Regions from separate parts of the Paraburkholderia sp. BL6665CI2N2 genome, predicted to be linked through region 1. Evidence: predicted binding sites of a transcription regulator. Region 1 holds the regulator's gene; each other region holds the start of a gene.
The links. The regulator HrcA, encoded in region 1, represses chaperone genes, less so after heat shock. The targets are predictions, from matches to a motif close to TTAGCACTCNNNNNNNNNGAGTGCTAA.
Positions count from the first base shown of each region.

Region 2: a site for HrcA is predicted at 1,577-1,603, ahead of rpoH (RNA polymerase sigma factor RpoH). Genes of this name have one in related genera too.
Region 3: a site for HrcA is predicted at 5,955-5,981, ahead of groES (co-chaperone GroES). Genes of this name have one in related genera too.

Region 1 is NZ_SORC01000001.1:6,261,620-6,269,453, reverse strand. It holds gene grpE (nucleotide exchange factor GrpE) at 1-51, opposite strand, end outside; gene B0G81_RS43830 (hypothetical protein) at 443-604, shown strand; gene B0G81_RS28195 (RNA-binding S4 domain-containing protein) at 576-983, opposite strand; gene hemH (ferrochelatase) at 992-2,062, opposite strand; gene hrcA (heat-inducible transcriptional repressor HrcA) at 2,248-3,267, opposite strand; gene B0G81_RS28180 (NAD kinase) at 3,598-4,500, shown strand; gene recN (DNA repair protein RecN) at 4,572-6,242, shown strand; gene glnE (bifunctional [glutamate--ammonia ligase]-adenylyl-L-tyrosine phosphorylase/[glutamate--ammonia-ligase] adenylyltransferase) at 6,381-7,834, opposite strand, start outside.
Region 2 is NZ_SORC01000001.1:6,071,492-6,079,325, forward strand. It holds gene cydP (cytochrome oxidase putative small subunit CydP) at 1-238, opposite strand, end outside; gene rpoH (RNA polymerase sigma factor RpoH) at 580-1,515, opposite strand; gene B0G81_RS27330 (acyloxyacyl hydrolase) at 1,879-2,442, shown strand; gene B0G81_RS27335 (nuclear transport factor 2 family protein) at 2,485-2,868, shown strand; gene B0G81_RS27340 (2-isopropylmalate synthase) at 2,995-4,104, opposite strand; gene ybiB (DNA-binding protein YbiB) at 4,605-5,576, opposite strand; gene B0G81_RS27350 (fumarylacetoacetate hydrolase family protein) at 5,804-6,502, shown strand; gene maiA (maleylacetoacetate isomerase) at 6,528-7,172, shown strand; gene ftsY (signal recognition particle-docking protein FtsY) at 7,265-7,834, opposite strand, start outside.
Region 3 is NZ_SORC01000001.1:6,422,108-6,429,941, reverse strand. It holds gene B0G81_RS28890 (hypothetical protein) at 1-1,194, opposite strand, end outside; gene B0G81_RS28885 (rubredoxin) at 1,461-1,631, opposite strand; gene B0G81_RS28880 (hydroxymethylpyrimidine/phosphomethylpyrimidine kinase) at 1,922-2,782, shown strand; gene cysC (adenylyl-sulfate kinase) at 3,138-3,749, shown strand; gene groL (chaperonin GroEL) at 3,896-5,536, opposite strand; gene groES (co-chaperone GroES) at 5,592-5,882, opposite strand; gene B0G81_RS43860 (hypothetical protein) at 6,375-6,656, opposite strand; gene B0G81_RS28860 (GNAT family N-acetyltransferase) at 6,831-7,409, shown strand; gene B0G81_RS28855 (GNAT family N-acetyltransferase) at 7,494-7,834, opposite strand, start outside.

The sequences.
Region 1 (7,834 bases):
GTCGGCGGGCGTGGGATTCTGGCTCGTCGGGTTCTCTTGCGTGTTTTCCATGTCGCTGAAAGTCGTTAAATGGGTGAAAGCGAGGTAAAAGCCAGCGGTGGCAGGCAACACATCAAACCTGGCGCGGTTTGTGCGTTGCAAAATCGCGACAGACAACTTCGCGAGTCACCGCAAATCAAAACGGCAGATGAGGCCGGGACCAACCATTTCAAGCGGTTCTCCCGGATCTTTTCGCACCAGGGATGGGTGGCGGAAATGCCCGGTTACAACCATTTTTGCTGCGCAATCAGATTGAGATTGAGTGCGATCGGCAAGTGGCCTATGCTCCATTAAAGCATCGGAAAAGACGCGTTAACCCTAATCTGACGTAAACCTTTCCGATTTATTGCAATTCCCACCTGATTCGCCCGTCTTTATCCTGAACCTTCCTGAGGGGAGTACCGTGAAACTGACCTTTGCAATCTCGGTGGTCGCATTGGTTCTGATTGCGGGCACCACGACCATCTGCATGTCCGGGGCCGTCAACGACCACACTACCGAATACGGCGGCGTGCACGCGACCATGGAACAGCTGTTCAACCCCCACCTGAAAGTTTGTCGATAGTGCGCCTGTCGCGTTTGGTCGGCCGGCCGTGTAAGGCGGCCGCCGGTTCACGGTACGTCTTGCGCCGCTCCTGTTCGACCTGCCGCTTCACCTTGCTCTCTTCGGTTTCCGCATAAAGCGTTTGCGCCACGCTCGCCGGGCCGCGCACGTCGCACACGCCCAGCACTTCCACCTGCCAGACAATTCGCTCGATCTCGATTTCGACCAGGTCGCCGACCCGCACGTCTTTAGCCGGCTTGACGCCGGCACCGCCAATGCGCACGTGTCCCTTTTCGACAGCGTCCGCCGCGAGCGAGCGCGTCTTGAAGAAGCGCGCCGCCCAAAGCCATTTGTCGATGCGCAGCTTCGCGCCCGCGTCTGTTGCAATGCTGTAGTTCATGAGCCTGTTCAAGCTCCTGTCGTATGCGGCACCGGCAACGCCTGCACAGGCCAGCCTTGCAGGTTCTGCGCAACGATTTCGCCGAGCGCGGCAATCCACGCCTGCGAGGCATTCAGGCAAGGAATGCGATGGAAATCCTTGCCGCCTGCATGGAGGAATTCGTCGCGCACCTCCATGCCGATTTCTTCGATCGTTTCAAGGCAATCAGCCGTGAAGCCCGGACAAAACACGTCGGCGCGCCGCACGCCCGCCGCACCCAGTTCCTTCAACGTGGGCGCCGTGTATGGCTGCAACCATTCGGCCCTGCCAAAGCGCGACTGGAACGTGATACGGCATTCCACCTGCGTCAGTTCGAGCGCCTGCATCAGCAGCGCGCCGGTTTGCTGGCATTGCTCGTGGTAAGGGTCGCCGAGATCCAGCGTGCGCTTGGGCACCCCGTGGAAACTCAGCACCAGCTTGTCGCCCGCGGCGAAATCCGGCCGGCCGTGCTGATGCCAGTAGTGATGCACCTGGGCGGCAAGCGCCGCAATGTAGGCCGGATGATCGGCGTACTGGCGCACCGTGCGAATTTCCGGCTGATTGCGCATACGCCTGAGCGCCGAAAAGGCGTCGTCGAACGCGGTGGCGGTGGTCGAGGACGAGTACTGCGGATACATGGGCATCAACAGCACGCGCTCGGCGCCCGCCAGCTTGAGCTGGTTCAGCATGGCCGGGATACCCGGCGTGCCATAGCGCATCGCGTAATCGACCAGCACCGTGTAGTCATTCAGTTGCAACAGATGGCGCAGGCCTTCCACCTGCTTTTCCGTATGAACGCGCAGCGGCGAGCCCTCCGGCATCCACACTGCAGCGTACTTCTTGGCGGAGGCGACGCCCCGAATCGGCAAAATCAGCAACCGCAGGATGATCTGCCAGAGCAGCGCCGGAATTTCGACTACGCGCGGATCGGACAGAAACTGCGCGAGATAGCGGCGTACCGCGCGCGGCGTCGGCGCGTCGGGTGTGCCGAGATTGATCAGCAGCACGGCGACACGGTGTGATGTTGCGTTTTGTGAGGGCCGCTCGAGGTCGAAGCGCATAGGCAGCAAAGCACCGGTGTTGGCGGAGAGTCAGTTCAGGTGGGATTCATTATAGCGGCGCGGTTCACGCACCGGTCCGCCGGACACCCCTGGCCATTCGGCCAATTGGCAAGCCGCGCGCCGTCACGCATTATTTGCAGCAGGAGCAGGAGCCAGCCGCGGCTGCGGTCGGGAGTCGAAGCCGCCTACTGCTGGCTGAGGGTCAGCGAGAGCAGGCGCGCGGTGATATCCACGATCGGGATCACGCGGTTGTAGGCCATGCGGGTCGGCCCGATCACGCCGAGCGTGCCGACGATCTTGCCGTTCACCTCGTACGGCGCGGTGACAACGCTCATTTCCTCGATCGGTACGAGATTCGACTCGCCGCCGATGAAAATCTGCACGCCCGCCGCGTGACTCGACACGTCGAGCAACTGAAGGAGACTGGTTTTTTGATCGAACACATCGAACAGCTTGCGCAAGCGCGCCATGTCCGACGAAAGGTCGGCCACTTCGAGCAGATTGCGCTCGCCGGAAATCAGCACGGTTTCGCCCGTGTCCGATTCGTCCGTGCTGGCCGTGACGGCGGCGTGCATGAGTGTGGTCATGTCGCCGCGCAGTTCGTCGATTTCTTCGCGCAGACGGCGCCGCACGTCGTCGAACGAAAGGCCCGCGAAGTGCGCGTTGATGTAGTTGGAGGCTTCGACCAGTTGCGAGGGCGAGAAGTCGCGCTGAGTCGCCATGATGCGGTTCTGCACATCGCCTTCCGGCGTCACGATGATCAGCAGAATGCGCTTGTCCGACAAACGCATGAACTCGATCTGCTTGAACACGTGGCTGCGCCGCGGCGTGAGCACCACCCCGGCGAACTGCGACAGGTTGGACAGCACGCTGGCCGCCGCCGCAACGATTTTCTGCGGCTCGCCTGCCTGCAGCGTAGTCTTGACCGTACGCGTCACGGCTTCTTCGTCCGCGGCGGACTCCACAGTGAGCATGGTGTCCACGAACAGGCGGTAACCGCGCGGTGTGGGAATGCGGCCCGCGGAAGTATGCGGACTGATCACGAGCCCCAGATCCTCGAGGTCGGACATCACGTTGCGGATCGTTGCGGGACTCAGTTCGAGGCCCGAATAGCGCGACAACGTGCGCGAGCCGACCGGCTGACCTTCGGCGATGTAGCGCTCGATCAGCGTTTTGAGGAGGGTTTGTGCGCGAGGATCTAGCATGAGGGAAAATTTTAGCTCAATGGCACGACTACCGCGAGCGCTAGGGGCGCCCATCCCTGACGAACGCGCCGCCGTTTGCCAAAGCGGCGCTCTGCCTTCGGTCCGGCCTGCGAGCCGGCGTTCCGCCCGGCGCTTTGCCGACCGCCTTGCGAGCCACCTTCTGGGCGGCCCGGCTGCCGGCGCCCCGCCGCACTTTAACCGGCGTACGTGTCATCAAGGCTTCACCATTCTAACGATAATCGCGAGATGCGCTGACAGCCCGCGCGCGCCGGCCCGCTACCGGGTCTGTCTGCGGTTCTTTTCAGGCCCTACCTATGGTGTAATGCCGGCATGCAAGTGACCAGCCAGTTCAAGACCGTCGCGCTCGTCGGGCGCAACAACACGCCGGGCATCGCCGAGCCGTTGACCGCGCTCGCCTCGTGCATCGCGAAGCGCGGCTTCGAGATCGTATTCGAAGCCGACACCGCCGCGGAGATCGGCGTGACCGACTATCCGGCGCTGCGTCCCGCCGAGATCGGCGCGCGCGCCGACGTTGCGGTCGTGCTGGGCGGCGACGGCACCATGCTCGGCATCGGCCGCCAGCTGGCGCCATATCGCACGCCGTTGATCGGCATCAACCACGGGCGGCTCGGCTTCATTACCGACATCCCGATCTCCGACATGCGCGAGATCGTGCCGCAAATGCTGTCGGGCAATTTCGAGCGCGAGGAACGCGTGCTGCTCGAAGCGCGCATCATGCGCGGCGGCAATCCGATCTATCACGCGCTCGCCTTCAACGACGTGGTGGTCAACCGCAGCGGCTTCTCGGGCATGGCGGAGCTGCATGTCTCGGTGGACGGCCGCTTCATGTACAACCAGCGCTCGGACGGCCTGATCGTGGCGACGCCGACCGGTTCGACCGCTTATGCGCTGTCGTCGCAAGGGCCGATTCTGCATCCGCAATTGCAAGGTATCGTGCTGGTGCCGATCGCGCCGCACGCGCTGTCGAACCGGCCGATCGTGCTGCCGGACGACTCGAAGGTGAGCATCCAGATCGTTTCCGGGCGCGAAGTGAACGTCAATTTCGACATGCAGTCGTTCACCTCGCTCGAACTGGGCGACACGATCGAAGTGCGTCGCTCGCGTCATACGGTGCCCATGCTGCATCCGGTCGGCTACAGCTTCTTCACCACGTTGCGCAAGAAGCTGCACTGGAACGAATACCCGTCGCACGAAGAAGATCCCAAGCCCTGAGCGGCAAGAAATCCGGAACGCGAACGCCGCCGCGGCCGAAACCCGAACATCAAGCTCACCAGACGACCTCCATGCTTCGCCACCTCTCGATACGCGACTTCGTCATCGTCGCCGCGCTCGATCTCGAATTCGACAGCGGCTTTACTGTTTTCTCCGGCGAAACCGGCGCCGGCAAGTCGATCCTGATCGACGCGCTGGCGCTCGCGCTCGGCGCCCGCGCCGATGCGAACGTCGTGCGCACCGGCGAAAGCCGCGCCGACATCACCGCGGAATTCGAGACTCATGCGCAGGTCGAGCAATGGCTCGACGAGCAGGCGCTCGGCACGACCGGCGACGACGGCCATCATGGCGGCACGGTCATGCTGCGGCGCGTGGTGGATGCCAACGGCCGCTCGCGGGCCTTTATCAACGGCACCGCGGCGACGCTCGCGCAGTTGCGCGAGGTCGGCGAAATGCTGGTGGATATTCATGGGCAGCACGCGCACCAATTACTGATGCGTCCCGACGCGCAGCGCGAACTGTTCGACACCCACGCGGGCCTGTCGGACACCGCGGCAAGCGTCACACGGGCATGGCGCGCGTGGCGCGAGAAGATTCAGGCGGTCGAGCACGCGCAAACGCGCGACCGTGAACTGCAACTCGAACGCGAGCGTCTCGCCTGGCAACTCACTGAACTGGACAAGCTCGCGCCGCAACCGGGCGAGTGGGAAGAAGTCAACGCCGAGCACCGGCGGCTGTCGCATTCGGCCAATCTGATCGACGGTGTGCAAGGCGCGCTCGGCGCGTTGTCCGAATCGGACGAGGCGATGATTACGCATCTTGCCTCGATTGTCTCGAAGGTGCGCGACCTGGCGGAGATCGACCCGGCTTTGAACGACGTGCTGGCCGCGCTGGAACCCGCCGAAATCCAGTTGCAGGAAGCGGCTTATTCGCTGAGCCACTATGCGCAAAAGCTCGAACTCGATCCGGACCGGCTGGCGCAAGTCGAAAAGCGTCTCGACGCTTTGCACTCGGCGGCGCGCAAGTTTCGTCTGCAGCCGGAAACGCTGCCTGAGGAACACGAGGCGCGTAGCGCGCAACTGGCCGCGCTCGACGCGGCCGCCGACCTCGACAGCCTGCATGCCGCCGAAGCCAAGGCCAAGGAAGCCTTCCTGACCGAAGCGAAGAAACTTTCGAAGGCGCGCGCCAAGGCCGGCAAGGCGCTGGGCACGGCGGTCACAACCGGCATGCAGGAACTGTCGATGAAAGGCGGCAGCTTCGAAGTCGCATTGGTGCCGCTGCCCGAAGGCGGCGCACATGGGCTCGAACAGGTCGAGTTCCGCGTCGCCGGTCATGCCGGCGTGCCGCTGCGGCCGCTCGCGAAAGTCGCCTCAGGCGGGGAACTGGCGCGGATCAGCCTCGCGCTCGCGGTCATTGCCAGCGCCGCCAGCCCGACACCCACGCTGATCTTCGACGAAGTGGACACGGGCATCGGCGGGGGCGTCGCCGAAGTGGTCGGGCGGCTTCTGCATCAGCTCGGCCAGCAGCGTCAGGTGTTGTGCGTGACGCACTTGCCGCAAGTGGCCGCGCGCGGCGACCACCACTTCCAGGTGGCGAAAGCGGGCAACGGCAAGGGCGGCACGGTCAGCAGCGTGACCTCGCTCGACAAGGCGAGCCGCGTCGAAGAAGTCGCGCGCATGCTCGGCGGTTTGGAGATCACGCCGACCACGCGCAAGCATGCGAAGGAAATGCTGGCGGCGTAGCTGTTCGTTGGCGGGTGGATGTCCTCGCCACCCTACATGCCGTTTCGGAGAGCGAACGCCACGAGTTCGCTCACACCGCCATTCAAAGCATCGAGCTGCACAACCCGCTCGCGCAAACTGCGAACCTGCGATCAACCCTCAGCCAAACACGCGTTTCCACAAGCCCAGCACCGCTTCGCGCTCCTTAGCCACCAGCGCCGGCTCGACCCGCGCCTTCTCCATTCCATCCAGCCGCAGTTGGTGCTGCAACTTGCGGTATGTGCGATACGCCGCGCCGACCGTCTCCGCTTCCGCCTCGCTCATCAGGCCGAAGCGCGACACTTCCCGCAGCAACGCGATGTTGCCGGTATTGCGGATCAGTTCCGGATCGCTCGCCGCGTGCAGCAACACCCAGTACTGCACGGTGAATTCGATATCCACCATCCCGCCGCTATCGTGCTTCAGGTCGAACAGCGCCGTGTGGTTCAGATGCCCGGCTTCGACGCGCGCGCGCATCTCGACGATCTCTTTCATGAGCGGCGCCGCTTCGCGCGGCGTGGTCAGCACCTGTTCGCGGATCGCCTCGAACTTGGCGCCGATCTCGGCGTCGCCCGCGCAGTAGCGCGCGCGGCTCAACGCCTGGTGCTCCCAGACCCACGCCGTATTGGCGGCGTCGCCCTCGCGCAACTGGTAACGGCGGAACGCGTCCAGATCCGTGACAAGCAGACCTGACTCGCCGTTCGGCCGCAAACGCAAGTCGACGTCGAACAATGTGCCGGCGCCGGTCGCGGTTGTCAGCCAGGTAATCAGGCGACGGGTGTAGGTTGAATAGACGTCGGCTGCGGCATCGTCGGGGTCGTCGTAGAGGAAGATGAGGTCGAGGTCGGACGCGTAACCCAGTTCCTTGCCGCCCAGCTTGCCGTACGCAATCACCGCGAAACGCGGCACGTCGCGGTGGCGTTTCGGCAACTGGTTCCAGACGGCCTGCAGCGTGACGTCGAGCACGGCGTCGGCGAGTTCGGACAGCCGGTCGCTCACGTGCTCGACACTCAGCTTGCCGGCCAGATCGATTAACAGAATGCGAAACACCTCGGCCTGGTGGGCATGGCGTAGCAGATCCATCTGCTGCTCGACGCCGTCCGCCGCGGCCAGACGCAGGCGCAGCGTGCGCTTGAACTCGGGCCAGTCGAACGGACTATTGATCGCTTCATCGTCCAGCAATTCGTCCAGCAATTGGGGGTGGCGGATCAGATAGCCCGCCGCCCAACGCGAAGCGCCAAGCACTGACAGCACACGATGCAGCGCTTGCGGATATTCGGTCAGCAGGGCGAGATACGCGCCGCGCCGGCTCACCGCTTCGAGCAGGTCGAAGAAGCGCGCCACGGTATCGGCGCGGCGCTCCGCGGGCTCCAACGTGCGGGCGGCTTCGAGCGCCCGTTGCGCGACGATGTCGAAACGTTGCCGGCTGCGCTCGGCAAGCCCCGCGTAACGCGACGACTGCCAGATCGCGCGCAGCCGCGCGAGCAGTTCGCCGGGCTCGGCCACGCCGAGTTCGACGAGGCGCGCCCGCAGGGCTTCGTCGGCGCTGTCGTCGGCGAGCGCGCTGCTCCAGA
Region 2 (7,834 bases), 190 kb from region 1:
GGGACGGATGCGAGGCAGGCACGGACAGCAGCGCCTGCGCGACTTGCTCAGGCGGCAGCGACATGTGCTCCGCCTGCGGATGATTGAAGAACGTGTACTTGAGCGCCATCAGCAGTACGAATTTGATGGCGAGGACGATGGCGATATCCCGCGCCAACGTCGGACCGCGCACCCAGCCATGGAACCGTTGGCGCAGGCTCCGGCGGCGGGTGGTGCTGCGATTGAGGGCTGTGGTCATGATCGGTAGAAGGCAACTTCACACCGGCGAATCCGGCTGGCGCCAGACCGCTTCAGCGGTCGGGCGAGTGCATCCCGATTCTAGGAGTAGAACCTCGCGCGCAACAGTTCGGAACTGCGGCATTGGGTCGCGAGACTTGCCCCGTTCAACCAGTATTGCTATCTGGTTTGTGATACGTCAAGAAACGCGTGTCGCTTGTAGATGTTCTTGAGTGAAGGCGGGCGTGCGCGAATAAGCCGCGGCGTGGGCGAAAAAAAGCCCCGCCGTCTTGCGAGGGCGGGGCTTGGCGGCTGTGCTGCCGCGCGCCGGACGAACCGCGGCATGCTGACAATCTTCAAGCGTTAAGCGTATTCGGTGAGCGCGCCGCGCATCTTCTTCATAGCGCTCGCCTCGATCTGGCGAATACGTTCGGCGGACACGCCGAATTCGTCGGCCAGTTCGTGCAGCGTCGAGCCGCCCGAACCGTCGTCTTCCACCTTCAGCCAGCGTGCCTCGATGATGCGGCGGCTGCGGGCGTCAAGTGCGTCCAGCGCGCTCGCAATACCGTCGCTTTGCAGCTTGTCGCGCTGACGCGAAGCCAGCACGGCGGTCGGTTCGCTATGCGAGTCGGCCAGATAGGCGATCGGCGCGTACGCTTCTTCACCGTCTTCGACCTGGCCTTCCAGCGCGATGTCGCCGCCGGACAGACGCGTTTCCATTTCGGAGACTTCTTCGCGCTTCACGTTCAACTCTTTGGCCAGATCGTCGATCTGGTCCGGTGTGAACGCGCCCAGCCCTTGCTTGTGGCTGCGCAGATTGAAGAACAGCTTGCGCTGCGCCTTGGTGGTGGCGACCTTCACCATCCGCCAGTTGCGCAGAATGTATTCGTGGATCTCAGCCTTGATCCAGTGCATGGCGTACGACACAAGGCGCACGTTCTGCTCCGGATCGAAGCGCTTCACGGCCTTCATCAGGCCGATATTGCCTTCCTGGATCAGGTCGGCGTGCGGCAGTCCATAACCCAGATAGTTGCGCGCGATCGACACGACCAGCCGCAAGTGCGACAGGACGAGACGGCGCGCGGACTCGAGGTTGTCCTGCTCGCGAAATTCGGTGGCGAACTGGCGTTCTTCCGCCGGCGTCAGCATCGGAATCCGATTTACGGCCTGGATGTAGGCGTCGATATTGCCCAGTTGACCGGGCAGCAGCGAGGAATGCGAGAGCGCCAGTGCACCTGCCGAAGCGGCCTTAGCCGACGACGGGCTCAAAGTACTCGGAAGGGTCATTGCATGGCTCACGTAGGAAACTCCTTTGGAATCAGACAAAAGCTTATTCAGGTAACGACTCCAGCGTTGGATGTTAGCACTCTGAATTGTCGAGTGCTAATACTTAGAGGGCGTAGGGGCATCCAAGTTCCGCAAATTCCTATTGAAATTCACGAATCAATAGCCATGGTACACCGCTTCGGCCGGCTCCGTGCTAGACGTAGAATTTACCTAACAGATTGCCTTCATCGTTATAAATACCTGATTTTTGCCAAATTTGAAGTGACTAATTGCGGAAAGTCAGCTTTCTTCATACGATCCGCCAAATTGAGATTCACCTTAGAATACGCAAAACAGTTGCAGATTGTTCAGCGTTCCACGGAACCCGGGTGTTAGATGAACAACAAAAAGAATGCTTTGCGTGGTCTGACTCTAAAAATCTTCGCCGGATCGTTGATTTTAGGGGCTTCAGGTTTGGCCTTGGCCGATCAGTGGGGCGTGCAGGTGGCAGGCGGTCTTGGCGACCATCACGTCCGGAAGCTCGACCTTGGGGTGGTGTGGGACCCCAATCTGACCTGGTGGCAAATTGGCGACTGGCACTTCGCGCTGATCGGCGAAGCGCACGTGGCCTGGTGGCATACCGATGAAAGTGACGAGCACCGCGATATCGGTGAATTCGGCGTCACGCCGTTTATCCGCTTCATTCGCGGCACGGGCTCGATCCGTCCCTTCGTGGAAGCGGGTGTCGGCGTGCGACTTCTTACGCATGCCCGCATCTCTTCTGACTACACCTATGCCACGGCGTTCCAATTTGCGCCAACAGCCGGTGCGGGCGTGCAGTTCGGCAGCCACCAGCAGTACCAGGCGGGCTACCGCTTCCAGCATGTTTCCAATGGCGGTATCAAAGAGCCGAATCCTGGTATAAATTTCCACCAGCTATATCTGCAATACAACTTCTGACAACCGTGGCCACGTTGGCTCACCGGTGCAAGGGGCTGAGCGATGGCGGCAAAGATTATCGAAGCGGTTCGCGAGCTCGAGCGAGAGCGCTTTCGGGCGATGGTCGACGGCGACGGGCCCTCGCTCGATGCCCTGCTCGCGGACAACGTGAGCTACGTTCACACGAACGGCAAGCGGGAAACCAAACGGCAGTTCATCGACGGGATTACCACGGGCCGCCGCCGCTATCGGCAGATCGAGATTCAGTCGCAAGAGGTGCTGCCCGTCGGGCGGGAGATCTGCGTGGTAACCGGTCGCGCGCTGATCGAAATGGAGGCGAACAACGGGGCGCTGCTGTTTCCGATCGCCTACACGGCGATTCATACGCAGGAAGACGGCCGTTGGCGCCTGATTGCCTGGCAGGCCACGCGTTGCGCCATCGAGTGAGCCTTGTGAGCTCATTCTGTCGAGCCGGCTGCGCCTTGTGAGCGGGCCGCTCCGGTTGACGCGCGCGCGCGGGTAGCGCGCTCGCGCATCGTGTTTGCGTCGGTTTGCCTCACGTCGGCCTGATTCTCAGGCGGCGACGCTTTCCTGATCCACACCGCTCCATTCGCGACGATCCGGCGCGCCGGTTTCTGCCACTTTCAGCGCTTGCGCCGCGACGCCTTGTCGCTCCGCGTTCTTCGCCCGCATCACCGCTTCGCCTGCATACGGATGGCGTGGATGCACCGGCAACTGATTGCAGCGCTCCGCCACGAGCCGGACCGCCTCCATATCGGAGAAATCGAGCCCCGTATCGACGCCTTGCGCGTCCAGGTTCATCGCCAGCGCGACGAGATCGACGTTGCCGGTGCGCTCGCCGTTGCCGAACAGGCAGCCTTCGACGCGGTCCGCGCCCGCCAACAGGGCCAGTTCCGCAGTGGCCACCGCGGTGCCGCGATCGTTATGCGCATGCACCGACAGCACGATGCTGTCGCGATAGCCGAGATTGCGATGCATCCATTCGATCTGATCGGCGAAAACGTTCGGCGTCGCGGCCTCCACGCTCGCGGGCAGGTTGACGATCATTTTGTGATCGCGCGTGGGGCGCCACGTCTGCGCGACCGCGTCGCACACTTCGCGTGCAAACGGCAATTCGGTCGTATTGAACGTTTCCGGCGAGTACTGGAAGGTCCAGTGCGTGCCGGGACGCGCCTGCGCATGCTCCTTGATGAGTTGCGTGCCCCTCACGGCCAGTGCCTTGATCTCGGCCTTCGACTGATTGAACACGATCCGCCGAAACGACGGGCAAATCGCGTTGTACAAGTGCACGATGGCGCGCGGCGCGCCCTCCAGCGCCTCGAACGTGCGCGCAATCAGTTCCGCTCGCGACGGCATGAAGACCTCGATGGTCACGTCGTCGGGAATGCGCTTTTCCTCGATCAGCCTGCGGACGAAATCGAAGTCCGTTTGCGACGCCGACGGGTAGCCAACCTCGATCTCCTTGAAACCGATCCCGACCAGCATCTCGAAGAACTCGAGCTTTTGCGCGGCGTTCATCGGCTCGATCAGCGCCTGATTGCCGTCGCGCAGATCGGTGCTCATCCAGACCGGCGCCCGGTCGATCGTGCGGCTCGGCCATTTACGGCCGGTCAGACGTACGGGCGGGAAGGGGCGGTATTTTTCAGCGGGGTTTTGCAACATGGTGAGCCTCGTTCGTTGGATCGTTTGCGAAAAGGTGTGGCCGGGAGCGGTTGGCGGACTGCCACGGATGCACGGTCCGCCAGCCGGTGGCTAGCGGCAACAACGAACGGGCGCGAACGAACGGCGTCGTCGTGACGGCGAAAACGGACGTGGATAAAGCCCATGCGGCGTGCATTTGATCCTCGCGCTTCGTCCGCGCGGTAAACGGACGAATGCAAACGACTACAGGTTGTGAAGAACTACGCTTTGGGGGTGCAACAGGAACAACAGAACTGCTGGAGAGCCCGCGCTTTGAGCAACCTGAGCTGCCAACGCGCGGCGCTACGCCTGACTTACGCTAGGCGTAGCGATAGGGGCCGCGCTAGGCGGCCGGAGGTAATTCGGAGGGTGTTCGGAAGGGAACGCATGGGTCTAATGTATGACGCCGCGTTGCGGCGTGTCAACCCGCGCGGGTCGCGGCGGGCGACTGCAAGCGCGCCGCAGCGCTTACGCCGCGGCCATTACACCGGCGTTCTGGCGACGTCCACGATCAGTTCCACTTGCCGTTCGATCGCGCTCGGCACGGGTGCTTCGCCGCGCAAGACGGCGTTGATCCAGGCGGCCGTCGTCGGCGCGTCCTTGGCCTCGGGCAAGTCCACTTCCGGCGCATCGGGCGACGAGCGCTCGTGCGGCACGCGCGTTTCGCAGACACCGTCGTGCAACCAGTCGACCTGCACCTGACGACGCGTATCGGCTACCGCTTCGCCTTCGGTGCCGCGCGCAAGCAGCGCGCCGCCGGCGGCCGCGTCCGGATGTGTGTTGAACAGTTGTGTGAGGCTGTCGCGATACGGCGGGTGCGTGTAGTTCACGAGGCGCAGACCCGCGGGCGCGAACGGCTGGAGGATTTTGACCAACGTGTGCGTCGAGTTGCGCACGCCCATGCGTCGGCGCAGCGCAAGCAGGCGTGCGAGCTTCGGCGCGAGCACGTCGATTGGAGCAAACGCAACTCGGTGCTCGGCGAGACCGTCTTCGATATCGGCGTGCGATCGTGCGTGCTGAATCTGCAGATGCGTGAAGATTTCCGCGCTCGTCACCCGGCCCGGATCTTCGGTGACGCCATGCACCAGCACCGGCACGCCTTCGCGCGCCAGCAGCAGGGCGAGCAGCGGCACCAGATTCGGCTGCTTGCGCGCGCCGTTGTAGCTGGGTATCGACACGGGCCGGAACGTGCCGTGCGGCAAATGAACCGGCTCGAACGACGCATGTGCGCCGGCCAGCATCGCGGCGAGTTCGTCGGCGGTTTCGCCCTTCACGCGGTACGCGAGCAGCACCGCGCCGAGTTCGAGCTCGGCCACGCGGCCGTCGAGCATGGCGGTGTAGAGCGCGCGTGTATCGTCGGCGGTCAGCGCGCGGGCGCCGTTCGGGCCGCGGCCGATTTCCTTGATGAAGCGGGCGCAGGGGAAGGGATTGACGGTGTCGGCGGAGTCGGTCATCGGGCGCAGGGGACATGTTGGCGTACCGCTTCAAAGCGGTTTGCCACGGTATTCAAGGGACGCTGTTGACTGTGAGTATCGCATCTATGGCGATCCGGCGAGGCCCCGCGCCCGTGCCGCCGGCCTTGCCAGTCCATGCCGGACTGGTGCGCGCGGCGCTTTGTCGCGCGTTACACTCGATGTTTTATCGCCGCACAGGCGGCACACATCAAGTAACGGAGAACGGGATGAGTTACGTATTTGCACCCGCACCAGTGGTCGCGGTGCCGGTTGTGGGGTCCAGCGAGCAGTTCGCGGTGCGTCGCATCTACTGTGTGGGCCGCAATTACGAGGCGCACGCGCGCGAGATGGGACATGATCCGGACCGCGAACCGCCGTTCTTCTTCGCCAAGCCGGCCGATGCCGTGCTGTACGTCGCGCCCGGTGCTACCGGCGAGTTTCCGTATCCGTCGCTGTCGAAAAACGTCCACTTCGAGATGGAAATGGTGGCGGCGATCGGCAAGGGCGGCAAGAACATTCCAGTCGAGAGCGCGCTGGATCACGTGTACGGTTACGCGCTCGGTCTCGATATGACGCGCCGCGATCTGCAGGCCGAAGCCAAGAAGCTGGGCCGTCCCTGGGATACCGCGAAGGGCTTCGATCACTCGGCGCCGCTCGGCCCGATTCATCCGGCGGCGACGGTCGGCCATGTCGACAAGGGCGCGATCTGGTTGTCGGTGAACGGCGAAGAAAAGCAGAACTCCGACGTGTCGCAACTGATCTGGTCGGTGGCCGAGACGATCGCTTATCTGTCGACGCTGTTCGAACTGCAACCCGGCGATCTGATCTTCACCGGCACGCCGGAAGGCGTCGGCGCTGTGGTGCAGGGCGATTTGATGAAGGGTGGCGTGGACGGGCTCGGCGAGCTCAGCGTGCGCGTCGTCTGACGGCCGGTTGGGGGAGACAGACAACATGAAGCTCTACAGCTATTTCCGTAGCTCGGCGTCTTATCGCGTGCGCATTGCGCTGAACGTGAAGAATCTGCCGTACGACTACGTGCCGGTGCATCTTGTGCGCGACGGCGGCGAGCAGTTGAAGCCCGAATACCGAAAGGTGAACGCGGACGGGATCGTGCCGACCTTTGTCGACGGCAATGAAGTGATGCCGCAGTCGCTCGCGATCATCGAGTATCTGGAAGAGATGCATCCCGAGCCGCCGCTGTTGCCCAAGGCGCCGGCAGATCGTGCGTATGTGCGCGCGCTGGCGTTGCAGGTGGCGTGCGAGATTCATCCGCTGAACAACCTGCGCGTGCTGAAGTATCTGAAGCACACGTTGGGCGTCGACGATTACGCCAAGGACGCCTGGTACCGGCATTGGGTGGAAGCCGGCTTCGCGACGTTGGAAACACATCTGGCGGCAGATTCCCGTACCGGCAAGCTGTGTTTCGGCGATACACCGACCATTGCCGACACCTGTCTGATTCCGCAGGTGTTCAACGCGCAGCGCTTCAAGGTCGACACAGCGAAGTTTCCGACGATCCAGCGCATCTACGATCACGCGATGCAACTCGACGCGTTTGCCCGCGCGGCGCCCGGCGCGCAGCCGGACGCCGAGTAATTCGTGATGATCTGGCCGGCGGGATGATAAAAGGGCATTCCGAGGAGTGCCCTTTTTGCTGCCTAAGGCTCAAGGCGCGAACGCCATGGCGCTCAGCCGCCCAGCAACGCGTCGGAAAACTCTTCCGCGCTGAACGGCTGCAAATCCTCGACCTTTTCGCCGACGCCGATGAAGTACACCGGAATCGGACGCTGCCGTGCGATCGCGGCCAGAATGCCGCCCTTCGCCGTGCCGTCGAGTTTGGTGACGATCAGGCCGGTGAGGCCGAGCGCGTCGTCGAAAGCCTTCACTTGTGCGAGCGCGTTCTGGCCGGTGTTGGCGTCGATCACCAGCAGCACCTCGTGTGGCGCGCCGTCTTGCGCCTTGCCGATCACGCGCTTCACCTTGCGCAGCTCTTCCATCAGATGCAGTTGGGTCGGCAGGCGGCCGGCCGTGTCCGCCATCATCACGTCGATTTTGCGCGCGCGCGCGGCGCCGACCGCGTCGAAGATCACCGCAGCCGGGTCGCCGCTTTCCTGCGAGACCACGGTTACGTTGTTGCGCTGACCCCAGATGGCCAGTTGCTCGCGCGCGGCGGCGCGGAACGTGTCGCCCGCGGCCAGTAGCACGGATTGATCGAAACTCTGCAGATGCTTGGCGAGCTTGCCGATGCTGGTGGTCTT
Region 3 (7,834 bases), 160 kb from region 1:
ATCGGCCAGCAGCGCCACGTGGCCGAGGCCCAGCGCACACGCGGCGGAGCCGAGCCGGTAGGCGGCGTCGCCCGCCTGCAGCGCTTCGCTCGGATCGGCTTTCTCCGGCTGGTCCGCTGCACGGGCATGCTCGGTCAACGCGGAGATCGATGCGTCCGCCGTTTGCAGAAAATCTTCGTAGGCGTTCACATTCACGGCCAGCACGCCCAATTCGCGCGTCAATGCGCTACGGCTGGCGCTGATCGCCTGGGCCTGCACGGCGCCCGCTTCCCAAAGCATTTCGGACGCCTGGGTGCCCGCGACGTGCCAGTCGACCGTCAAGCCGTAGTCGTGCAGCACTTCCACCTGGTCGGCGTCTTCCGCGGCGGCGCCGAACAGCGCGTAGTCGCGCCACAGCAGCGCAAGCGTTGCGCGCACGAGTGAGCGCGGCGCAAGCTCGATGCCGCGCGCGTGATCGGCGAGCGCGAGGTTGCAACGGGCGTAAAAACGCCGCGCGTCGGTCTCGCCCGTGGCGCGGCCGCTGACTCGCAACGCCTTGGCGCAAGCCTTGGCGAGTCGCCAGAAATCGTAGGGGTCCGGGCCGGCGAGTTCGCCGAAGACAGCGTCCAGTTCGTCGAGCGCCGCGTTGGTGACGGCCAGCGCCGCCGCACTGCCGGTGTTGGCCTGCGAGCGCAGCACCGGCAGCAGCGCGCGTTCGTAGCGCGCGCGCAGATACGCCAGTTGATCGGCGGGCTGCGTGTGCAGCGAGACCGGCGGCACCGGCCGCGCGGTCAACGCGAGATCTTCGAAGGCGATGGTGGAACCCGGTGTGTGCTCCGACAGATGCGTGCCGAGCGCCCGGTAATGATCGAACAGGACCGGCGAGCAGGACAGCTCGCGCAAGTTGTGACGCTCGAGCGCGGCGCGGAAGCCGCGCAACGCCGCGCCGAACACGGGGCGCGCGCTCAACGCGTCGACCGGGTCGCCCTCGACCAGCGGCGAAACCCGCACCAATGCGTCAGCGAAACGCTGAGCGCTCAGCCAGCCGGCCCCGCGCAATGCATGCGACGCACGCAGCAGCGCCGACGTGCTCTCGCTGTGCTGTTCGAACGCCAGCAGCGCCTCGGCCAGCGCAAGCTCGGCGGGGCGCACGGCGCCGCCGCGCGGATTCGGCAAGGCATCAAAGGAAACGGGTGCAGCGGATTGAGGAGTCATGGGCAGGCGACACGAAGCTGACGGGCCGTCGCCTCGCCGCACGCAGACTGATCGGCTAACGCGCGAACCGGCGACAGGACAATGACAGACTAACGTTGCGACACGGCGCGGCCGAGGACGTTCCGCGTCGACGCGTTGGGGCAAACTTCAGAACCTACCGTGTGCGTTCGATCCGGCGCGGCGCGCCGGCCGCGAAACATCATGCCAGCGCCGCGCCGCAGGCATGCGGCACAGCCCGCAGCCGGCGTGCCGACTGCTCCCGGACTTCAGATCTGGACCATCTCGAAGTCTTCCTTACGCGCGCCGCACTCCGGGCAGGTCCAGTTAATGGGGACGTCTTCCCAGCGCGTGCCCGGCGCAATGCCTTCGTCCGGCAAACCGGCTTCTTCGTCGTAAATCCAGCCGCAAATCAGGCACATCCAGCTTTGATATTCCATTCTTGTGTCGCGTCGTAGAGTCCGGGGAAACGGGAGCCATGATGGTACCGTGTTGCCGCCCCAATGCCTAGCAATCAGACACGCGTAATCGTAGGGTGCGACGGCCTTTGGCTATGCAGTTGCGTCGCCCCGCGCAGCGGTTGCGACGTCGTGCCGCGCGCCGGCCTCACGCTTGCCGGCTGCGGCGCATCGCGAGATGCGAAAAAACGCCCTCGGGACGGTTTAGGCCGCATAATTGAGTCGATTGCGCACTCTCTGCGCCTAAATTTAGCTCCTTTCCGCACATCTTCATGCCCAGCGACACGCCTCCGATCGTCCTCACCTTCGGCCTTTCCGATCCCACCGGCGGCTCTGGCCTGCAAGCCGACCTGATGACTCTTGCCAGCATGGGTTGCCATGGCGTCTCTGTGCTCACGGGCTACACCGTGCGCGACTCGGCGAGCTGCGACGAAGTCACCGGGCTTGACCCCGAAGTGGTCGCGACCCAGGCGCGGATGCTGCTCGAAGACATGCCGATCGCCGCGTTCAAGGTCGGCGCCTGCACTCGCGCGGAAGTGGTGAGCGCGATTGCCGAAGTCGTCGCCGATTACGACGACATTCCACTGATTCTCGCCCCCGATTTCACGCTCGACGACGAGCACGTGCTGTCCGCCGACGAACTGCGCGAAGCGATCGCCGACCTGCTCGCGCCGCAAACCACGTTGCTGGTCGCCGATTCGGCAACACTGCTCGCGCTTGCCCAACCGGACGGCGACGCCGAAGCGCCCAGCCTCGACGCCGCCATCTCGCATCTGCTGTCGCAAGGCTGCGAATACATTCTGTCGACGGAAACCGGCACGCACCGGCACGTCAATACGCTTTTCAGCGAAGACGGCCAGTTGCGTCAGGACATGTGGGACCGTGGCAGCCATCGGATCATGGGCTTGACGGATACGTTGGGCGCGGCGATCGCCGCGTTGCTCGCCAACGGCCAGGATCCCGCCGAGGCGGTGCGCGAGGCGCAGGAGTATTTGTACCAGGCTGTGCGCAACGCGTTCCGGCCGGGCATGGGCGCGTATATGCCGGACCGGTTCTTCTGGGCGCGCAGTGCCGACGACGAAACGCCGCCGGCAGCCGGCAAGGACGCGGCGCCGGGTGAAGCGCGGCACTGAATTTCCTCCGAGGAGGCGTCTGTACAACTGCCAAGCGGCTAGCAGGCAGTCTGCGAAAAAACCCGCATTTCTGCGGTTTTTCCTTTCGAAACTCTGAGTTGCGGCCGCGCACCGTTTTTGGCGTCAACGCATGCTTGAACGTGTAATTAAAGGTTACAACGCGAGAGCCATCGGTGGGCTAGACTTACGTTTCGTAATTTTGTCATAATAGCGCGTGCCTGCCCCGTTCAAGTTCTATTGCCCGTGGATGCTTCGGAAGCCCTGCCCGCCATGAGCGTATATGTACTAGACCGCCGGCGAAAAGCAGCAATCACGCCACAGCGCGCACAATACGGCTGAAATGGGGGAAACCACTATGGGATCGTCGCGCGTTTTGCTGCACCAATTTCACGGCGAAGTGACCGTTCGCGACAGAGCGCAAATATTCCGCCAAGAGCCGCTCACAATCTGGCTCACCGGTTTATCGGCAGCGGGAAAGTCAACCATCGCATTCCAACTCGAGCGACAACTCTTATCTTTGGGCCATGCGTGCTATGTGCTTGATGGCGACAATATTCGTCACGGCTTGGCGTGCGACCTAACTTTCGACAAAAGAGATCGACGCGAAAATATTCGCCGAGTGGCGCACGTAGCCCAATTAATGAACGACGCAGGTCTCATCGTCATCACAGCTCTTATCTCACCTATGTGCGAGGACAGAGCAATGGCGCGCGGCATTATTGGCACCGGCAAATTCATCGAAACCTATCTCTCCGCCTCTGTCGAAGCATGCGCGCGCCGTGACCCGAAAGGTCTCTATGCCAAAGCCCAAGCTGGAGAAATCGCTTCGTTTACCGGGGTATCGGCGCCCTATGAAGCCCCAGCGGATCCTGAGCTGAAAATAGATACCGCGATTCAGACACCGGCGGAGAGCGTCGCGAATATATTGGCCTATTTGCGTGAGAATGGTTTGGCGAATCCTGTTTAAGGAACGTATGCAAGATCGCCTCACCCCATAACTTCTTAAACTAAAAAAACCCGCATTTCTGCGGGTTTTTTCGTTTGGGAAGCACGCTTGGCGGCGCACTTCCCCATGTGCTTCCAACTGAGCCTCCAGACGAGGCCCAATCGAAATTACATGTCCATGCCCATGCCGCCCATGCCGCCGGGCATACCACCGCCCATCGGAGCATCTTCCTTCGGCAGTTCGCAAACAGCTGCGTCGGTCGTCAACAGCAGGCCAGCGACCGAAGCTGCGTTTTGCAGCGCCGTGCGCGTCACCTTCGTCGGGTCGACAACACCAGCGTCGACCAGGTCGACGTACTCGCCGGTTGCTGCGTTGTAGCCATAGTTGCCTTGGCCAGCAGCAACAGCTGCCACCACGACGCTGGCTTCTTCGCCACCGTTCGTGACGATCTGGCGCAGCGGCTCTTCCATCGCGCGCAGCACGATCTTGATACCTGCGTCCTGATCGGCGTTAGCGCCCTTCAGGCCGGCGATTGCCGTACGTGCACGGATCAGCGCGACGCCGCCGCCAGCCACGATGCCTTCTTCCACAGCTGCGCGCGTTGCGTGCAGTGCGTCTTCGACACGTGCCTTCTTTTCCTTCATTTCGACTTCGGTCGCAGCGCCGACCTTGATCACCGCAACACCGCCTGCCAGCTTGGCAACGCGCTCCTGCAGCTTTTCACGGTCGTAGTCCGACGTTGCTTCTTCGATTTGCGTGCGAACCTGCTTCACACGTGCTTCGATGGTGGCTGCTTCGCCAGCGCCGTCGATGATCGTGGTGTTTTCCTTGCCCACTTCGATACGCTTCGCTTGACCCAGTTCAGCCAGCGTTGCCTTTTCGAGCGTCAGGCCGGTTTCTTCAGCGATGACTTGACCGCCCGTCAGGATCGCGATGTCTTCCAGCATGGCCTTACGACGATCGCCGAAGCCCGGAGCCTTGACAGCAACAGTCTTCAGGATGCCGCGGATGTTGTTCACCACCAGCGTAGCCAGCGCTTCGCCTTCGACGTCTTCCGCGATGATCAGCAGCGGACGGCCAGCCTTGGCGACCTGTTCCAGTACCGGCAGCAGATCACGGATGTTCGACACCTTCTTGTCGTGCAGCAGCACGAACGGGTTTTCGAGCACGGCGACTTGCTTGTCCGGGTTGTTGATGAAGTACGGCGACAGGTAGCCGCGGTCGAATTGCATACCTTCGACCACGTCCAGCTCGTCTTGCAGCGACTTGCCGTCTTCAACCGTGATGACGCCCTCCTTGCCGACCTTGTCCATCGCTTCAGCGATACGATCGCCGATCGACGAGTCGCTGTTTGCCGAAATCGCGCCGACTTGTGCGATTTCCTTGTTGGTCGTGCACGGCTTGCTGATCTTGCGCAGTTCTTCGATTGCGGCCGTCACAGCCTTGTCGATACCGCGCTTCAGGTCCATCGGGTTCATGCCCGATGCAACATACTTCATGCCTTCGCGGACGATCGACTGAGCCAGGACCGTTGCGGTCGTGGTGCCGTCACCTGCGTTGTCGCTGGTCTTGGAAGCCACTTCCTTGACCATTTGCGCGCCCATGTTCTGGAGCTTGTCTTTCAATTCGATCTCTTTCGCGACCGACACACCGTCCTTCGTGACCGTCGGGCCGCCGAAGCTGCGTTCCAGGACAACGTTGCGACCCTTCGGGCCCAGCGTGACCTTCACAGCGTTCGCGAGGATATTCACGCCTTCAACCATCTTGGCACGGGCGGAATCACCGAATACGACGTCTTTAGCTGCCATCTTCTAACTCCTTGAATTCTTTAAGATACGACCGGGAAAAGCAGCGACTTGTCGCTTACTTCTGCACCACGGCCATGATGTCTTCTTCGCGCATCACGAGCAGTTCGTTGCCGTCGACCTTAACGGTCTGGCCTGCGTACTTGCCGAACAGAACGCGGTCACCCACCTTCACGTCGAGCGCGATTGCCGCGCCCTTGTCGTCACGCTTACCCGGGCCGACTGCCAGAATTTCGCCTTGATCCGGCTTTTCTGCTGCGGCTTCGGGGATCACGATGCCCGACGCGGTCTTGGTTTCTTGATCCAGACGTTTGACGATCACGCGATCATGCAAAGGACGAAGGTTCATACATACTCCTCTCTTGATTGAGACTGAAGAACGCTGAGAAAACCCGGCTGGCGGAGCCAACCGGCGATGTTGTTAGCACTCTCGTGCAGCGAGTGCTAATTATATGGACGGGTGGTGACAAATTCAAGAAGGGATGGTGCGGTTATCAAGATTCGTGTGGAGATTCGCTTAACTTTGAACTTTGTTCGCCGAAGTTTGAACTCACGACTTGTGTCCGAACACCGCTAGGGCTCGCACTTCCCATAAAAAACAACGAGTTAGAACCGGAGCCGCCGTATGCACGGGTTGTGCACGCTGCTACGAAACCTAGCCGTTTCTGACGAAGCCGCCTCGCAAAACCTAGTGCTCAATATTCGCTCAAGGGTAAACCCCCAGAAAAGATCGTACTCTTCGGCCATGTTCTGGGAATTCGAAAAACATCATGCAGCCCGCGACGCCACCCTGTCGCTCTCGTCGTGCAGCCGCGCTGGATTCAGATGCTCGATCAATTCATCACCTGGCCATGCGATAACGACGGCGTAAAGGAGTCGCTGTACAAGCCCGCTTCACCACCTCTTCCATAGCGGCTTCAAACGATTCACCAGCATCACGCTTCCCCGTTGAGCTGGGCAAACTCACTATTGCCGCAAATTCGGACAGGTGGAACAGGTTGTGGCCGCGCCTTTCATTCATGTGCGTCACCAGTTCGTCATCGCTCGATGGCAAAATTTTCGAGGCCGGAAATTGAGAGGTCGGTCGAGTAGTAAAACGCGTGGCCGTTCTGGAGACCGTCAATGATTGATCCCTTGAGGAGTCAATCCATGAGTCGGCTTCGTATATCGCGGCCGTTGACAGACAGCGCTCTTGGCTTTTCCCAGAGCGGACATTGAATCACGTGTCGCCAGTCGAATTGTTGACGAAGAATTTCTGACTAAACATACTCTCCCGCGTTTTCAACGGAGAGCCCCAGTGACGAGTGTTCACATCGACGTACTACCGCGGGAAATTTCAACGGCACGCCTGAAACTCGTGCCGGCATGCGAGCAGTTCACGCATGAGTTGCGGGAATACTCCATTGAAAATCGCGCTCACCTACAGCCTTGGGAACCGCTTCGAGACGAAAGCTTCTTCGACACTGATTCGGTTTGCCTACGGCTGTCGACAGTGGCGCATAACAACAGCTCGGGAGTCGCGGTGCATCTCCTTCTCATTTCGTTGGGAACCGGCGAAATAGTCGGTGATTGCAACTTCACGAACATCGTGCGCGGGCCCTTTCAGGCATGTCATCTTGGATTTTCGCTTGCAGAGCGGTTTGAAGGACAAGGCCTCATGCGCGAAGCATTGACGTCTGCCATTACTTATATCTTTGACGAAATTGGGTTGCACAGAATAATGGCGAATTTCAGGCCCGAAAATTTTCGTAGCGAACAACTATTAAAACGGCTAGGGTTCGAGCGTGAAGGCTTGGCTCGGTCCTATCTAAGGATCAACGGGGTATGGGCAGACCACGTGCTCACATCGCTAATCAACCAAATTCCAGAACGTTAAACCAGTCTTGCAGCCTTCGCTCCGACCTTTCGACTTCCGCAGGCTTAAAGCACCCGGTGCCGTTAGGGGTCGCCGGTCGCAGGCTCATGCGTTCGGAACATCCACCAAGGTCCGAATCCGCTTTCCCATCTCGAACGCGCGAATCTCGTAGCCAAGTTCCTGATACAGATTGACCGCCTGTTCGTTAAATTCCCAAACGGCTAGTCTGATGTCCGTGGCACCTTGGTTCCGTGCCCACTCTTCCGCGAGTTTGATAAGAGAGCTGCCGACCCCGCGTCCTCTGATTTGTTCTGAGACTGCGACGGAGCCGATGCGACCAGCGACGATCGGCTGCAATAACGGGCTTATCGGCTTCACCACCTGAATCGTAATGAAGCCGACGGCTTTGCTGCCAAGCTCAGCAAGGAACGTTGCTCGATCTTCTC